Regions from separate parts of the Brevibacterium pigmentatum genome, predicted to be linked through region 1. Evidence: riboswitches for the same ligand, from Rfam matches in the RefSeq annotation. Region 1 holds a riboswitch; each other region holds the start of a gene.
The links. A riboswitch is a leader RNA that binds a small molecule or an ion and turns the genes downstream of it on or off. The one in region 1 is predicted to bind thiamine pyrophosphate.
Positions count from the first base shown of each region.

Region 2: another riboswitch for thiamine pyrophosphate. It lies ahead of GUY30_RS04605 (ECF transporter S component); the one in region 1 lies ahead of GUY30_RS13115 (hydroxyethylthiazole kinase).
Region 3: another riboswitch for thiamine pyrophosphate. It lies ahead of thiO (glycine oxidase ThiO); the one in region 1 lies ahead of GUY30_RS13115 (hydroxyethylthiazole kinase).
Region 4: another riboswitch for thiamine pyrophosphate. It lies ahead of GUY30_RS03085 (TenA family protein); the one in region 1 lies ahead of GUY30_RS13115 (hydroxyethylthiazole kinase).

Region 1 is NZ_CP050153.1:2,882,024-2,885,122, forward strand. It holds gene thiD (bifunctional hydroxymethylpyrimidine kinase/phosphomethylpyrimidine kinase) at 1-360, opposite strand, end outside; gene thiE (thiamine phosphate synthase) at 357-1,106, opposite strand; gene GUY30_RS13115 (hydroxyethylthiazole kinase) at 1,103-2,017, opposite strand; TPP riboswitch at 2,005-2,138, opposite strand; gene GUY30_RS13120 (sugar ABC transporter permease) at 2,291-3,099, opposite strand, start outside.
Region 2 is NZ_CP050153.1:1,048,169-1,051,267, reverse strand. It holds gene GUY30_RS04610 (purple acid phosphatase family protein) at 1-921, opposite strand, end outside; TPP riboswitch at 1,068-1,176, shown strand; gene GUY30_RS04605 (ECF transporter S component) at 1,199-1,825, shown strand; gene GUY30_RS04600 (ABC transporter ATP-binding protein) at 1,825-3,099, shown strand, end outside.
Region 3 is NZ_CP050153.1:1,518,409-1,521,507, forward strand. It holds gene GUY30_RS06835 (thiazole synthase) at 1-248, opposite strand, end outside; gene thiS (sulfur carrier protein ThiS) at 250-507, opposite strand; gene thiO (glycine oxidase ThiO) at 504-1,706, opposite strand; TPP riboswitch at 1,696-1,799, opposite strand; gene thiE (thiamine phosphate synthase) at 1,811-2,494, shown strand; gene GUY30_RS06855 (ketopantoate reductase family protein) at 2,491-3,099, shown strand, end outside.
Region 4 is NZ_CP050153.1:714,996-718,094, reverse strand. It holds gene GUY30_RS03095 (VOC family protein) at 37-399, opposite strand; gene GUY30_RS03090 (ATP-grasp domain-containing protein) at 521-1,546, shown strand; TPP riboswitch at 1,554-1,659, shown strand; gene GUY30_RS03085 (TenA family protein) at 1,654-2,346, shown strand; gene GUY30_RS03080 (phytoene desaturase family protein) at 2,402-3,099, shown strand, end outside.

The DNA of each region.
Region 1 (3,099 bases):
CTCGAGGAGGCGGTGGCCGGAGGTCGCGATCATCACAGGGTCGACGGTATAGAAGCCGAGCCGGCCTTCGGCGGCGCGGGCGACGACGAGTTCGACGAGGTCACGGCTGCCGAGCATTCCCGATTTCGTCGCATCGACGGGCAGGTCGCCGAGCACGGACTCGAACTGATCGGCGACGAAATCGACGTCGATCGGATAGACCCGGGACACACCGTGCGTGTTCTGCGCGACGAGAGCAGTGATGACGGTCGTGCCCATGGTCTTCCGCGCGGTGAAGGTCTTGAGGTCGGCATGGATTCCGGCGCCGCCGGAGGGATCGGTGCCGGCGATGGACAGGGTGATCGGCGGGCGGGTCGTCACTGTGCACTCCCGGTGAAAGCGGCGAGCAGCTCCTCGGCCGCAGTCTTCGGATCGTCAGCCATGCAGATCGCCGAGACCACGCAGATCCCGATCAGCCCACGTCCCTTCAGGTCAGGGGCACGATTGGCGTTGATGCCGCCGATCGCGACCGCGGGGATGCCGGCTTCTGCCACCAGTTCGCCGAGGCGGTCCGGTCCGATTCCGTCGGGGGCGTCTGCTTTCGTGGAAGTGTCAAAGACCGGCCCGATGCCGACGAGGTCGACGACTCCGGAGTCGCGGGCGGCGGCGAATTCGTCGCTGTTCGCGGCCGAGAGACCGATGAGCGGTTCCGCACCCAGGGCGGCGCGCACCTCGGCGACGGTGGTGTCAGTTTGGCCGACGTGGATGTGCACGTTCTCGCCTTCGTCGTTGAGGCGGCGGGCCACCTCGACGCGGTCGTTGAGGACGACGGGGACCGTGCGGTCGGTGTCGCGGGTGGCGGCTTCGACGGCGGCGATGACTTGGCGGGTGAGCGAGTAGAAGTCACCGTCGTCGATGTCTTTGTCGCGGACCTGGACGATGCCCACTCCCCCGGCGACGGCGGCCTGCACGGTCTCGGCGACGCTGCGACCGGCGGCCTCGCATTGCGCCGAGTCGGTGACGAGGTAGAGGCGCGTGTCGATTCCGGCGAAGCGGTCGGTCGCGGCGGCATCGTTCACGGTTGCGCCGTGCGGATCGTCGGTGATGTGGGCGGATCCGGCGGTCATGCCTGGACGCCTTCGCCGACGGTAAGCGTGTCGAGGCCGATTCTCGCCTGCGCGAGTCGGTCACCGTCGACGGTGTGGAGCGCGTCGAGGAAGTTCGCCGAGTAGCTGCCCGGACCCTTCGCACCATCGGCGGCGAGTTCCCCGGCGACCGCGAAGTGGGCGTGGGCGGCGACGACGGCTTCGAACTTCGCCGAGGCGGCCCCACCGTTCGCGGACTGCTCGGGGGCGCTGATTGCTGAGACGTCGGCGTCGGGGTCGGCCAGTCCGGCACGGGCGGCGGCCAGGTATGCGACGGTGACGGCGCCGAGTGAGCAGCCGGTGCCGATGACCAGCGGCATGAATTCGTGTCCGCCGGAGATCCGGGCGACGTGATCGGTGCCGTCGATGTGGGCGACGACGGCGTCGGTGGGTCCGGAGACCGCGACGATCGCGCCGGTCTTTCGCGACAGTTGAGCCGCGGCGGGAAGGACGGCATCGACTTCATCGGTGGATTCGACTCCACGACCACCGAGTCCGACTCCGGCGAGTGCTGCGATCTCGGAGGCGTTGCCGCGGATGGCAGTCGGGTGATCGGCGGCGGCCCGGCGGATGCGGGAGGTGCGGAAGTCGACGGCGCCGACGCTCACGGGGTCGAGGACCCAGGGCTTGCTGGCGGCGTTCGCGACGTCGATGGCTGCGTCGGCGGCGAGCAGCTGATGGTTCGAGGCGGTTCCGAAGTTGACGAGGATTCCGCTGGCGATTCCGGCGAACTGTCCGGCGTCGGCTTCGTGGTCGAGCATCGCCGGGGAGGCGCCGATGGCCAGGAGCACGTTCGCGCTGAACTGCTGCACCACGGTGTTCGTGATGCACTGGATGAGTGGATTGCTTGCGCGCAGTTGCGCATTGGCAGAACGCAGGTCGAAGTCAACCATGACGATCCCTTCGCTAGTATGGCCCAGATCAGGTTCGATGGGTGTTCTCTCAGCCTCGGTGTCCTCCGTGCGCAGCGTCTTGGTGCGAACGGATCCTCATGAGGCACCCCATGTCATTGGCTCCGACTGTATCAGCCCGGTCGGACACGGGGCGACTCCATACTCTGCTTGGATGCTCAGCACCGACCGCTCGACTTAACGTCGCTGTATCAAGCTATGCATTGCGCGCTCGATGCTAAGGCGAGCGGTCGGCAGAGGAAGCTTCACGCCCCACTACCCCCGCCCGACGTACCTCTGTCCGCGGCGGCTCAGCGCATCGATGACGACGGCGGTGAGCAGGACGAGTGCGGTGATGATCTGCTGCGCATCGGAGTTGAAGCCGATGAGATAGAGACCGTTGTTGATCGCACCGACGACCAGGGCACCGAGCACAGCGGCCCAAGCAGTACCGCGACCGCCGAACAACGAGGTGCCGCCGATGACCGCCGCGGCGATCGCATTGAGCAGATCCTGCGTGCTCACCAGCGTCGATCCCGCGTTCGTCGTCACACCGGTCTTGATGAACCCGAACAGCGCGGCCAACACACCTGCGGCCATGAACACGCTGATGCGCACCCAGGTCACGCGGATACCGGCTCGCCGGGCGGCCTCGACCTTGCCGCCGACGGCGTAGATCGAACGACCGTAGCGGGTCTTGCGCAGCACGAGGTCGATGACGATCGCGATGACGATCATCAGGAAGAACGGCATCGCCAGACCGAAGTCCTGGTTGACGAGGATGAGGAAGCCGAACACGATCGCGGCCAGCAGCACGATGCGCACGATCACCGACGTCCAGCTCGGGGCGCTGAGGCCTTCGCGGTGGCGACGCATCTTCGAATAGATGATGCCGCCGCCGAAGCCGATGATCGCAATCGCTCCGAAGATATAGGCCCAGATCGCCGGGAAGTAGAAGCTCGCGAAGTCGAAGGCGAAGGTGTCCGACATCGACAGGTTCTTCTGTGTGCCCAGGGTCGTCAGCGTCAGACCGGTGAATGCGAGCAGACCAGCCAAGGTGACGACGAACGCCGGGATGCCGACGA
Region 2 (3,099 bases), 1.8 Mb from region 1:
CGAGCTGTTGGAGTTGATGTTGAGGAACAGGACGCCGTCCTCGATGAACCAGTAGTCGCCTCCGGAGGTGATGACGCCACCGCCGCCGTGGTCCTGGCTGACATTGGGCCGGTTGAAGTGCTGTTCGTAGGCCTTCGATGACACATCGTGGTTGCCGATCGTCGTCGCCTGCGGGATCGTCCGGGTCGCTTCCGGTGCCAGATACTGGGCGTACTGGTGCTGGTTGCCCGCGGAGTTGACCTGGTCGCCCAGCGAGTAGAAGAAGCTCGGGTCCTCGGCGGTGGCTGCTGCCGAGCTCAGTGTCCGGTCCCAACCGGCGGCGTCGTCGCGGTCTCCGCCACCGGCGCCGACCTGCGGGTCGCCGAAGACGAGGAATTCGTCGTCACCTCCGGCGTCTCCCGTGGTGAACCGCTGCACCTCGGTGAATCCGTCCTCTTCGTTGCCGACCTGGTAGGCGTATTCGGTGTCGGGCTCGAGGTCGGTCATGTTCGCATCGTTGAAGTGACGCTTGAGGTCGGTGGCGAGTCCGGAGTCCGTGGTCTCAGCCGTTGTTGCGTCGGCGGGGAGTTTGCCGTCCTCGAGCTCGCTCACCGGCGCCCATCGAACTTCTCCCCCACCGGAGCTCTCACTCATCCACGAGAGGTTGCGCGCAGTGGGGTCGGCGCCGACCTGCAGCACCGCATCGGTGATCGCTTCGCTTCCCGCATCCGCCTCGGCGGGCGATTCCGCGCGGTTCTGCCCCGGGTCCTGGCTTGGGCTTTGGCTCGGATCCTGACTGGGGCTCTGGCTCGCGGTCGAGCCGGGTCCGCCTGAGCCGAGCGATGGTTCGGCCCGAACGGGCACCGGTGCCGCTGCCAGTGCGGCGAGAAGCGTGGCGGCGGACAGGGCACTGAGCGGTCGCTTGAGTCGATGAGTGTTCACCCGCCTATTCCTACTGATCAGTAGTGTCTAGCCGTTCGAAGCTGGTCGACGAACGAGGGAACGCGAAGTGAATCCTCGATGACCGTTCTCGGCCACTGCTTCGCTTCCAGTCTCGGTCGCTGCTTCGCTCACCTGTTGTACAGTGGTGGCTACGACAGGGGAGCGCCGTCAGGGGCGCTGAGAGTGCAGAAGAAGCTGCAGACCCTCGAACCTGATGCGGTCAGTACCGCCGAAGGAAGTCGAGACTCTTCACCCCTCCTTGAAATGAGGAGGCACAATGCCGGAAACCACCGCGCCGACCACCACCCCCGCCCCTTCACACGCCTTCACCGCGGCGCCGAAATCCAAGCAGTGGCGGGTCGTCGACTACGTCACCACCGCCGTGCTCGGCATCGCCGTGGGACTCGTCTTCTGGGTGCTCGCGCTGAGCTGGAAGGTTCTCGAACTCGCCTTCCAGGCATTCCCGCCGTCGATCGGCCTCATCGCCGGACTCTGGGTGCTGGCCGGTCCGCTGGCCGGTGCCATCATCCGCAAACCCGGTGCCGCACTCCTGTGCGAACTCATCGCCGCGATCGTCGAAGCCGTGCTCGGCTCCCACTTCGGGGCGACCGTTCTGCTCTCGGGACTGCTGCAGGGCCTCGGTGCCGAACTCGTCTTCGCCGCCTTCGGCTACAAACGCTTCACCCTGTGGGTCACCGCCGCTTCGGGTGTGCTGGCCGCGGCGTTCATGGCCGTGAGCGAGAACATCATGTACAACGCCGAATGGCAGTTCGGCTTCCAGGCGATCTATGCGGTCTGCGCGATGATCTCCGGCCTCGTCATCTCCGGCATCGGCGCGTGGTACGCCTACCGGGCGATTGCGGCCACCGGGGCTCTGAGCTCCTTCGCCTCCGGCCGTCGCTGATGGCGCTGCCGATCACGGCCGCCGGCTTCTCATGGACGCACACCGACCGTGAGGCGCCGGCAGTCGGTCCGCTCGACCTGGAGATCGCGGCCGGAGAGAAGGTGCTGCTGCTCGGCGCCTCCGGAGCCGGGAAATCGACGTTCCTCCACGCCGTCTCCGGTGTCCTGCCCGAGGAATCGGGTGAGGCCACCGGTGAACTCCTCGTCGGCGGTGAGCAACCGGATCCTCGCCGAGGCTGCACCGGGCTGGTCCTCCAAGATCCCGATTCGCAGGTGATCTTCTCCCGCATCGGTGATGATGTGGCGTTCGGGATGGAGAACCTCGGACTCCCGGCCGCGGTCATCGAGGCTCAGGTCCCCAGATCTCTGCAGGCCTTGGGACTCGATCTGCCTCCGGAACATCCGAGTGCCGCTCTGTCCGGCGGGCAGAAGCAGCGGCTGGCTCTGGCCGGGATCCATGCGATGGCTCCCGAGGTCATCGTCCTCGACGAACCGACGGCCAATATCGATCCCGCCTCGGCGACCGAGGTCCGCGACGCCGTGCTCACCGTGCAGGCCGAGACCGCGGCGACCATGCTCGTCGTCGAACACCGGGTGGAGCTGTGGATCGATCACGTCGACCGCGTCATCGTCCTCGGCCGTGAGGGCATCGTCGTCCAAGGTCCGCCCGATCAGCTCTTCACCGATCCGGAGCTGACCGACGTGCTCATCGACTGCGGAATCTGGATGCCGCAGGACTCCCCCACCCCGCGCCGAGGCGGAAACGACGGAACCGGCAGGACGTCCGGCCGCCTCGGCGAGGTTCTGCTGCGCACCGATCGGCTCAGCGTTGCTCGACCGCGCATGGCCACCCCCGCTGCGACCGGACTGGAACTTTGCCTGCGAGCCGGTCAGGCGCTCGGAATCGTCGGCGCGAACGGGACCGGAAAGTCGACCACGGCCCTGACCTTGGCAGGTCTGCTGCCCGAATTCTCCGGGCAGGTCCTCGCCGAGGCGGCCCTGCGGGAGGGAACCAAACGGGCCCGTCCGTTCGCTTGGCCGTCGAAGCAGTTGGCGGCGCGCATCGGCATGGTCTTCCAGGAACCAGCCCACCAGTTCCTCACCTCGAGCGTGGCAGCCGAACTCGAGCTGGGTCCCCGTTTGGCCGGATGGTCTGCCGCCGTATCGCGTGCACGAGTGGACGAGCTGCTCGAGAGCCTCGGTCTCACCGAATTGGCACATGCTCATCCGCAGAGTCTCTCCGGTGGGGAGAAGCGTCGTCTGTCGGTGGCGGCG
Region 3 (3,099 bases), 1.4 Mb from region 1:
CGGGCAGTGAGCACGGCATCCCGGGCGGTGTAGCAGCCGGCGGTGTTCGGCAGCACTCGGATTCCCAAACGCTGGAGCATGGTGAAGACCGAGTCTCTCGACTCGGCGTCGAAGCGGCGCATCGCCACCGTGGTCAGCTCGGTCCCCGATGCCACCAGGGCATCTTCGAGGATGCTCAGGGAGCTCGCTCCACCCGTGCCCATCACGAGGCGAGACTTCATCTCCACGTCATCGATCGTCCAGCTCATGTCAGCCTCCCTGCACTGCGGTGACGATGTCGACGGTATGCCCGTCGGCCAGGGCGAACCCGGACCAGGCACCGCGACGGATCACTTCGCCGTCGACCGCCAGGGCGATGCCCAGACGTCCGCCGTCGGCCGGTGACCCGTCAGCCTGCAGTTCCCGTCCGGTGACGTCGGCGATGAGGTCGAGCGCCGAGGTGGCACCGGAGAGCTCATGATGTTCGCCGTTGAGGACGATGGTCGGTGGGTGTTCGCGGTCGGTCATGACATGCTCCTCGTTGAGTGGGCAGGGTTGTAGTTCGAATAGGCAGGGCTGTGGTTCGGGTAGGCAGAGGTGGTTTCGGTGGTGAAGCGGTGTGGGGACACGGACTCGGCCGCTCCCTCAGGAATCCAGTCGGAGACGGCACCCAGAGCGAGTTCGGCCCCGAGCCTGCCGCCGAATGGGGCCAAGAGGACGCCGTGCCGGAAGTACCCGGTGCTCACGACGCAGCCGGAATCGATGCGTCCGATGAACGGCAGGTCGTCGGGAGAGCCGGGCCGGGCTCGGGTGGTGATGTCGGCGATCTCCGCATCGAGGATGCCCGGGACCAATCGCTGTCCGTCGGCGAGCAGTCGGTGGACCGCTCCGGCTGGGGTGCCGGAGAGTCCGTCCTCGCGAGAACTGGCGCCGAGGACGATCTCTCCGTCGGGGCGAGGAACCAGGTAGACGGAGCGGCCGCTGACCAGCCCGCGGATGGTGCGAGTCAGCAGGGGAGTCGCCTCGGCGGGGGCACGCAGTCGCAGCACATCACCCCAGACTTCCCGGAGAGGCAGCTGCGGTGCACCGGCGATCGCATTGCTGGTGCTGCCGGCACAGAGGATCACCTGATCGGCTTCCACCCGACGACCGTCGCTCAGCGCGACGCCCACTGTCACATCACCGTCCTTCAGCAGCTCGACTGCCCGCTGCCGAATGAGGAGGAACCCTGATTCACTCGTCACGGCAGACAGCAGAGCGGCGGAGACCCGACGCGGATCGATCGACCGATCGCCAGGAATGTGCACGGCACCGGCCACAGCAGGTGAGAGCGACGGTTCGACCCGGCGGGCAGCGCTGCCGGTGATGATTTCGGTGGCGAAACCGGACCGCGACTGAGCTTCGCGCAGCTCTCGCAGTGCCTGCAGATCGGCACTGTCTCCGGCGCACACGAGAGTTCCGGCATCCGTGAAGCCGAGGTCGACCGCGGCAGCGCTCGCCACCTCGGCAGCGAACTCCGGGTACATCTGCGCCGAGGCCTGCATCAACGGGTACAGGGGAGTCTGCCCCCACACCACCTCGGCGGCGGGAGCGATCATCCCCGCGGCGGCATGGCTCGCCCCCAACGCGGGGACAGGATCGATGATGGTGACTTCGGCACCGAGGCGGCGCAGGTACCAGGCCGTGGACAGGCCGATGATTCCGGCGCCGACGACAATGACTCTCACAGCTTCTCCCTCCGGCGGCATGATCCGCATCAGGTCTGACGGTCGGCTCTTAAGCCCTCTCAGCCTCGTTGGGAGGCTCCCGCGAACTCCTCTACTCTATGACCATGACCACACAGATGCCACCGCGCACCGCAGCGCGGCAGACGAAGAGAGCCTGGAGGCAGGCCCGTTTGGCCGAAGCGTCGCTCTACCTGTGCACCGATGCCCGGGCCGCTCAAGGCGACCTCGCCGAGTTCCTCGACGCCGCCTACCGTGGGGGAGTCGACATCATCCAGCTGAGGGACAAGAGCCTCGAGGCCCGCGCCGAGATCGCAGCATTGGAAGTCCTCAGGGATGTCGCCGCACGCCACGGCAAACTCTTCTCCGTCAACGACCGCGCCGATGTCGCACTGCTCACCGACGCCGATGTCTTCCACGTCGGTCAGGGAGATCTCACCAGCAGTCAGGCCCGGGCCGTGCTCGGCCCCGACGTCATCCTCGGACGCTCCACTCATTCCCTCGAGCAGGCGCTCGCCGCCGAGGCGGACACGGAGACCGACTACTTCTGCGTCGGGCCGGTCTGGGAGACCCCGACGAAACCCGGCCGTGCCGCAGTGGGGACGGCACTGCTGACCGCTGCCGCCGCCGAGGCGAGCAAACCGTGGTTCGCGATCGGCGGCATCGCGGCAGGGGAGAGACTGGACGCGATCCGGCAGGCGGGCGCGAACCGTGCCGTCGTCGTCCGTGCGATAACCTCGGCAGACGACCCCGCTGCGGCCGCACGGGTGCTCACGGAGGAGTTGGAATGACCCCAGCAGCTGACAGCACATCCACCGGAAGCGGTGCAGGTGCCGACCTGTCGATTCTCATCGCCGGGGCAGGCGCCACCGGCGGAGCATTCGGCACCTATCTGCAGGAAGCCGGGCGCGATGTCACGTTCCTGCTCCGGCAGGCTCGGGCGGCGACGGTCCGCGCGGACGGACTGCGCTTCACCGCTCCCGGTGCCGATCGGACGAACCAGGTCGATGTCATCACCGCCGAGGAGCTCAGTGCCTCAACGCGGACCTTCGACCTCGTCCTCGTCGCGGTCAAAGCGGGTGGACTCGACTCGGTCATCGACGATATCGGACCGGCTGTGGGAGAGCAGACGACCATCATCCCGTTCCTCAACGGCATGGCCCAGATCGAGAAGCTTCAGAACAGGTACCCCGGGCAGGTGCTCGGCGGGTTCGTCAAGATCGTTGGCACGATCAGAGACGGAGCCGTCGTCCAGCTCACCGACCTTGCGGTGATGACCATCGGCGAACTTCACGGCGCGGCCGTACCCACGCGAATCTCCGAGGCCCTCGACGTCCGCGGATTCAAACTCCAGATCGTCGATGGAGTCATCGACGGGCTGTGGGAGAAGTGGACC
Region 4 (3,099 bases), 1.7 Mb from region 1:
CCACGGGCGGGTGGGGGTGCCTCGGTGGTGGTGTGGTCATCCCTTGCACAGGCAGAACGGGTGACCGGCCGGGTCGAGGAACACTCGGAACGTCTCTCCCGGCTGTTCGGGGGCTTTGCCTGCACCGATTTCGAGCACGGCTTTCTCGGCGACGTCGAGATCGTCGACCACGACGTCGAGGTGCATCTGCTGCGGGTGAGCCTGGCCGGGCCAGCTGGGTGCGTGGTAGTCCTCCACCTGCTGGATGCAGATCGGCGGCCAGGAGTTGGAGACGACTTCTGCCCAGGTGCCGTCCTCGTCGACGGTGACAGACCAATCCAGGAGCTTTCCGTAGAACTCCGCGAGTTCACGGGCGTCAGGGGCATCGATTACGACAACGGGCTGCTTTGCGATAGCCATGTCCCGAGTCTACGCCGCCGCACTGACACGGCGAAGGGCTGGACGCCGGGGAGTAGGATTGTTGAGCAGATCCGCCGATGCGTCCGCAGTCCGCATCGGCTCCCCATAGTGAAGGTTCGCGATGAGTTCTCATGCCCTGCCCGTCACCGGTGATCCGGCGGTCTACATCATCCACGACAATCCGGAATGGATCGCCCCGTTCACCGAGGCGCTCGACCGCCTCGGTGTCGCACATGTCGAATGGCTTCTGCCCGAGACCACGATCGACCTCGCAGCCGAACCACCAGAAGGTCTGTTCTGGTCGCGGCTGTCAGCGTCGGCGCACACCCGAACCGATCCGCACGTCAAGGAGTACGGACGCGCGGTCCTCGACTGGCTCGCCGCCGCCGGCCGCCGCGTCATCAACGGTCGCGGGGTCTATGAGCTCGAAGTGAGCAAGATCCGTCAGCATCGCGAGCTGGTCGGCCGAGGCTTCGACGTGCCGCGCACCGCAGCCGCATTCGGACCACAGGCGCTCGTCGAGGCCGCTGGCGGCTTCACTCCCCCGTTCATCACGAAACACAACCAGGGCGGAAAGGGACTCGGCGTGCGTCGCTTCGACTCCCACGCCGAGCTCTCAGCCGCCGCCGATGAGTTCGCACCCGGCGGGGCGAATGCACCGATCGACGGCATCACCCTCGTCCAGGAGTATGTGCAGCCGAAGCGGCCGTTCATCACCCGCGCGGAGTTCATCGGCGGACGTTTCCACTATGCGGTGCGCGTCGACGTCTCCGGCGGATCGTTCGAGCTCTGCCCGGCCGATGCGTGCGCTGTTCCCGGTGCAGGGACTGACACCGACGTCGAGGCGGCTCCCCCGTTCGCTCGCCGTGAGGAGATCACGGCCGCAACGCCGCTGATCAGCCCTCTTGAAACGCTGCTGGCCGACCTGAACATCGAGATCGCCGGCATCGAGTTCATCGAAACCGCTGACGGCCGGCAGGTCGTCTATGATATCAACACGAACACGAATTACAACCCGTCCGTTGAGTCCGCTGAACAGTCGGCGGGTCGCCAGTCCGCCGCCGACCGCATCGCGGAGTTCGTATCCGACACCCTCGCCGAGGCGGCCCCACCGTCCGTGTCCCCCGTCGGATCCGCAGCCCGGTGATAGTATCGAAGAACTACAGGGGAGCGCCGATCGACGGGTGCTGAGAGTGCGTACGCAGACCCTTTGAACCTGATCCGGTGAGCACCGGCGGAGGGAGTGGAAGAGCGATGACCACCACAGATGTCGGCGGCTCGATAGAGGTCGCCGCCGACGGATCCGTGTCGACACTGATGAAGTCGACGAGCCGACAATGGGCACAAGCCGTCGACCACCGATTCGTCCGAGAGCTCTTCGCCGGCACCATCGATGACGCAGTCATGCGTGACTATCTGGTGCAGGACTATCAGTTCTTCGAGTCGTTTCTGTCGATGCTCGGCGCGTGCGTGGCCCACGCCGATGAACTCGAGGCGAAGCTGCGGTTCGCCCGACAGCTGGGAACGCTCGTCGCCGATGAGGACACCTATTTCGTCGACTCCTTCGCCGAATTGGGAGTCGATACAGCCGATTATCTCCACCCGGAACTGACCGCCCCGACGGTTGGGTTCCGCGATCTCATGGACTCGTCAGTCGCTTCGGCGTCGTATCCGCAGCTGCTCGTCGTCCTTGTCGTCGCAGAATGGCTCTACCTCGACTGGGCCGAATCCCGCGAGGAAATGCCGCACCGACAGATTCACCGAGGATGGATCGACCTCCACCGAGGCGAGGCCTTCCGCGGATGGGTGCAGTTCCTCGTCGACGAGCTCGAACGCGTGTTCCCGACAGACGACAGCCAGGGTTCAGAGGCCGAGACCCTGGCCCGCACCTGGCAGCAGGCCGTCGACCTCGAATGTGCCTTCTTCGACAACGTCTATGAAAACTGATCCGCCCGGAACCGCACACGGCAGCCGCGTCACCCCACTCCCCTAGACTGGCCTCATGAGCACTGAGGTTGATGCAGTCGTCGTCGGTTCCGGACCGAATGGCATGGCCGCCGCGGTCACCCTGGCCCGCGCGGGCCTCTCCGTCGAAGTGTTCGAAGCTCAGCCGACGATCGGCGGCGGTGCCCGCACCCTCGACCTCGGGCTGGCTCCCGGCGTCACCCATGACATCTGCTCGGCCGTCCACCCGCTGGCCATCGCCAGCCCCTTCTTCGTCGACTTCGACCTGCGCGCCCGCGGCATGGAGCTGACCACCCCCGACATCTCCTACGCCCAGCCCCTCGACGGGAAACCGGCCGCGCTGGCCTTCCACGATCTCGACGAAACGGTCGACCGCCTCGGCGAGGCCGGACCCGAATGGCGGCGATTCTTCGCCCCGCTGCTCGACCGTGTCGATGACGCGATCTGGCTTTCCCTCGGTGACAAGCGTTCGGTGCCGGAGACCCTGCGCGACCTCCCGGGTATCGCCAACGTCGTGAAATTCGGACTGCGCCTGCTCAGCCAGGCCAGTCCCGCGTGGAACATACCGCTCTCCCACGAATCGACGCAGTCCCTGTTCACCGGGGTCGCCGCGCACGCCATCGGCGGGTTGCCGGCGATGGGCACAGCAGCCACGGCGACGATGCTCTCCACGATCGCGCATGCCGGCGGCTGGCCCTCCCCTATCGGGGGCTCTCAGGCGATCATCGACTACCT